Regions from separate parts of the Kitasatospora sp. NPDC043950 genome, predicted to be linked through region 2. Evidence: riboswitches for the same ligand, from Rfam matches in the RefSeq annotation. Region 2 holds a riboswitch; the other holds the start of a gene.
The links. A riboswitch is a leader RNA that binds a small molecule or an ion and turns the genes downstream of it on or off. The one in region 2 is predicted to bind cyclic di-AMP.
Positions count from the first base shown of each region.

Region 1 (2,380 bases), on a different contig from region 2:
GCGCAGATCGACCAGCTCCAGCAGGACCAGGAGCAGGCGGCGGAGAAGTACAACGGCGCCAAGGAGCGGGCCGACCAGCTCCGCAAGCAGTCCGACCAACTGCAGGACAAGGTGGCCCGCAGCCAGGACGAGATGACCCAGCTCCAGACCGGCCTGGCCGGCGTGGCGGGCGAGCAGTACCGCACCGGCGGCATCGACCCGTCCGTCCAGCTGATGCTCTCCTCGGACCCGTCGGGCTACCTGGAGAAGGCGTCCAGCGCCCAGCAGGCCAGCGCCAGCGAGTCGGAGGCGCTCAAGGGACTGCTGGACCAGCAGCGCCGGCTGGACCAGGAGAAGTCCGAGGCCGCCGCCGTCCTGGCCTCGCTCGACTCCACCACCAAGGACCTGAACCAGGCCAAGACGGACGTCAACCAGAAGCTGAAGGCCGCGCAGGACCTGCTGAACTCGCTCAGCGCCTCCGACCGCGCCGCGCTGCGGGCCCAGCAGCAGCAGGACGACCGCGCCTCGCGCGGCAGCGACCGTGCCGACCTCGGCAGCCTCCCGCAGGCCGGCGGCTACGCGGGCGTGGCCGTGGCCAAGGCGATGAGCAAGCAGGGCTCGCCGTACGTGTGGGGCGCCACCGGCTCGACCACCTTCGACTGCTCGGGCCTGATGGTCTGGGCGTACGGCCAGGCCGGCGTCTCGCTGCCGCGCACCTCGCAGGAGCAGGGCAACGTCGGCACCAGGGTCTCGCTGGACCAGGCCCAGCCGGGCGACCTGGTCATCTACGGCGCCGACCGGCACCACGTCGGGATGTACATCGGCAACGGCATGGTGGTGCACGCGCCGCACACCGGCGACGTGGTGAAGGTGATGAAGGTCGACGCGATGCCGATCAACACGATCCGCCGGGTCTGACGGCCCGACACGCCCGAAGGGCCCCGTCCGGGCCTGTGATCCACGCCACCCTCCGACCGGGGGTGGCGTTCGGGTTTTGTCCGCAGCGCGAGTCCCCGGTGAAGAGTGATCAGCTTTGCGTACGACGGTGATCACTATGTGTCATATTCACAAAAGAACTTTGGTCTTCTTCCGTCTTTTTTCTGACAAGGATTTGAACGGATCACGGTTCAGTTACTAGGGTCGTGCCCCGAACCACCGCACTCCCGATCGCCCAGCCAGGGTGACGGCGGTGGTTTCCGTCGAGTTCGTGACGCAGCGGGGCGGGCCCAGTGCCTGCCCGACGGGGAGCCCAGCAGTCGGGGGTGCTGTCGAACGGAGCCGGGGAACCACGTTCCTCCGGGGTGAATCGGCGCCAGGTCGGCCGGTGGAACGGCCGTGAGGCGTCGTAGGGCACGCTTCCGGCCCGAACCCGTCAGCTCACCCGGTAGACGGCGTAGGAAGAAGGAGTCCGCCTTCGTGGCGTCCCATCGTCGTCCCAAGCCCGCCAGTCGCACCCGGGTCTCGATCCTGACCGGCTTCGCCGCGGCGGCCGTCGCGCTGTCCGCGCAGTCCGGCGCCCACGCCGACCCGCAGCCGACCAAGGACCAGGTCAAGGAGCAGGTCGACCAGCTCAACGAGCAGGCCGAGGTCGCGACCGAGAAGCTCAACGCCGCCCAGGAGAAGCAGCAGCAGCTGCAGAAGCAGGTCACCGACCTGCAGGACCAGGTGGCGCGGCAGCAGGGGCAGGTGACCGACCTCCAGGGCGGCCTGGCCGAGATCGCCGGCGAGCAGTACCGCAACGGCGGCATATCCCAGACCGTCCAGCTGATGTTCTCCGCCAGCCCGGACACCTTCCTGAGCCAGGCCGACACGCTGAACCAGGCCGGCGGCACCCAGAAGGGCCAGCTCAAGCAGCTCCAGGACGAGCAGCGCAAGCTCGACCAGGTGCGCTCCGAGGCCCAGGGCAAGCTCGCCGAGATGGAGACCACCACCCAGCAGCTGAAGAGCGCCAAGGACGAGGTCCAGGGCAAGCTCAAGGCCGCGCAGGACCTCTTCAACACCCTGTCCGAGCAGGAGCGCCAGGCGATCCGCGCGGCCGAGGAGAAGGCCGCCGCCGAGGCCAAGTCGAAGGCCGACGCCGCCGCGAAGGCCGCCCAGCAGCAGGCGGCGGCCCAGCAGGCCGCCGACCGCTCCTCCCGCGACAACAGCCGCACCGACCTGAGCGCGTCGCAGGCCCCCGCCGCGCCGGTCACCAAGCCGAGCGCCGGCAGCTCGCGCGGCGCCGCGGCGCTGTCCATCGCCGCCTCCAAGATCGGCAGCCCGTACGTCTACGGCGCCTCCGGCCCCGGCTCCTTCGACTGCTCGGGCCTGATGGTCTGGGCGTTCAACCAGGTCGACGTCTCGCTGCCGCGCACCTCGCAGGAGCAGGCCCACGCCGGTACCCGGATCGGCACCGACCTCT
Region 1 covers NZ_JBWKER010000065.1:16,635-19,014, reverse strand. Annotated here, with positions in the region: gene AC07BF_RS32490 (C40 family peptidase) at 1-897, shown strand, start outside; cyclic di-AMP (ydaO/yuaA leader) riboswitch at 1,236-1,385, shown strand; gene AC07BF_RS32485 (C40 family peptidase) at 1,396-2,380, shown strand, end outside.
Region 1: another riboswitch for cyclic di-AMP. It lies ahead of AC07BF_RS32485 (C40 family peptidase); the one in region 2 lies ahead of AC07BF_RS33915 (LysM peptidoglycan-binding domain-containing protein).

Region 2 (2,380 bases):
CGGTGCTGCCGTCGTCGAGGCCGACCTCGACCTCGACCGTGGGGTTGCCACGCGAGTCGAGGATCTCACGGGCTACGACGACATCGATGGACGGCACGAGGCATCTCCTTGCGGAAGCAGGGTCCGGCTGACGTTGGGTGCTGCCGGCGGGACGATTGCGGAGTCGTTACGACCAGAGCCTAACCGCCCCGGCCCCCGGGGCCGCGCTGGCCTCGGTCCCGTCTCAGCGTGTGGCCCGGCTACCCACCAGTAGTTCACCTGCTTGCCCGATCGAAGCGGGCGAATACGGGGGAATGCGGGCGAAGGGGGACAGGTCCCGTCCCCCTTCGCCCGCAGGGCGCGGGCCGTTCAGGGCCCGGGCCGCTCAGCCGAGGTGCAGCACCTGGCCGGGCATGATCAGGTTGGGGTTGCCGCCGACGGTGCCGCGGTTGCCGTCGTACACCGACTGCCAGCCGCCGGACACGCCCTGGGCGGCGGCGATCGTCGACAGCGTGTCGCCGGCCCGGACGGTGTAGTCGTGACCGCCCTGCGCGGCGGCGGGCTGCGCGGCCGGGGCGGACTGCGCGGGCTGCGCGGCGCGGGGCGCGTACTGCGGCTGGGCGGCGGGCTGGCCCGCGTACTGCTGGTAGACGCTCTGGTGGCTGGTCCAGTACCAGGCGCCGTTGTTCTGGTACCAGTACACCTTCGCGTCGGCGTCCCAGCCGGCCTTGCCGGAGAAGCCCTGGGTCTGCGGCTGCGTCTGCTGCGGGGCCTGCTGGACGGGCTGCTGGGCGGCCGGCTTCGGGGCGGCCTGCTTGACCGGCTGCTGGGCAGGCTTCGGGGCCTGCGCCTGCTGGGTCGGCTTGGCGGCGGACTGCTTGGCGGGCTTGGCGTCCGTGGAGGTGTCCACGGAGGCCGGGGCGCCGCCCTTGCTCAGGCCGGCCTTCTGGGAGCAGACCGGCCAGGCGCCCGGGCCCTGCGAGGCCAGCACCTTCTCGGCGACCGAGATCTGCTGCGCCTTGCTGGCCTGGTTGGCCTGCGGGGCGTAGGAGGTGCCGCCGTACGCCTTCCAGGTGCTGGGCGTGAACTGCAGGCCGCCGGAGAAGCCGTTGCCGGTGTTGATGCTCCAGTTGCCGCCGCTCTCGCACTGGGCGACGGCGTCCCAGGTGGAGGCCGGGGCGGCGGAGGCGCCGGTGGCGGTGAGGAGCGGCATCGCGAGTCCGACGCCGGCCACACCGGCGACGGCGATGGCCTTCTCGGTCTGGGTGCGACGGCGGTGGCGGCCGGTTCCAACGAACAGCATGAAGAGGTCCCTCTCCGCACGCCTGCGAGGTGAGCTGTCGGGTTCGGACCGGGAGGTGGCCCGGCCGCCGAAAGCGGAAACGATTCCGCTCGGGCGGCTTCACCCCAAGCCGTCGGGGAACGGCAACAAACCTGGTTCCCCCGCCCCTGCCCAGGGTCTGGTCGGTTTCCCGTGACGCGGCGGGCAGGATTCGGCGTTCCGCGCACGAGGTCCGCAGCTGCGAACTCCAGGGAGAGTAGACAGATCATCAGACCAATAACAAGCTCATATCACCGATATCACACACAAATTACGGCGCGTGGTCAATCGCCTACCAACGGCGGCGGTATGTCCGGATTAATGCGGGTTCAGGCCTGGCTCCACGGGCCGCCGGAGACATGCCGTCAGCGTGTCGGGGCGTCGGTCGGCGTGACCGGCGGCGCGTGCGGAGAGCAGGTCTCCGGAGTGAATTCGACCGGGAGTTCCCGCAGGCCACGCATGATCAGGCCGCCCCTCCAGCGCAGGTTCTCCGGGTTTTCCGCGAGCCGCAGGTCCGGCAGCCGGGAAAGCAGCGTGGCCAGTGCGCTCCGCCCCTCCAGGCGGGCCAGCGGGGCGCCGATGCAGTAGTGGATCCCGTGGCCGAAACCCAGGTGCGGATTGTCCGTGCGGGCCAGGTCCAGGGTGTTCTCGTCCGCGAACCTGGCCGGATCGCGATCCGCCGCGGCCAGCACCACCAGCACCGGATCGCCCACCGGGATGTCCACCCCGCCGATCGACAGCGGCCGCGTCGCGAAACGCCACGTCGCCATCTCCACCGGCCCGTCGTAGCGCAGGAGTTCCTCGATCCCGGTCTCCAGCAGCGCCGTCTCGCCGCGCACCACCGACTCCTGCAGCAGCCTGCGCTGCTCCGGGTTGCGCAGCAGCGCGTACGTGCCGTTGCCGATCAGGTTGACGGTCGTCTCGAACCCCGCGAACAGGAGGATGAACGCCATCGCGGCGGCCTCGTTCTCGTTCAGGTGCTCGCCGTGGTCACTCGCCCGGATCAGGCCCGAGATCAAGTCATCACCCGGATCCGCCCGCTTGCGGTGGATCAGCTCCAGCAGGTACGCCCGCATCCGC
Region 2 covers NZ_JBWKER010000074.1:22,747-25,126, reverse strand. Annotated here, with positions in the region: gene eno (phosphopyruvate hydratase) at 1-97, opposite strand, end outside; gene AC07BF_RS33915 (LysM peptidoglycan-binding domain-containing protein) at 365-1,282, opposite strand; cyclic di-AMP (ydaO/yuaA leader) riboswitch at 1,288-1,455, opposite strand; gene AC07BF_RS33910 (cytochrome P450 family protein) at 1,666-2,380, opposite strand, start outside.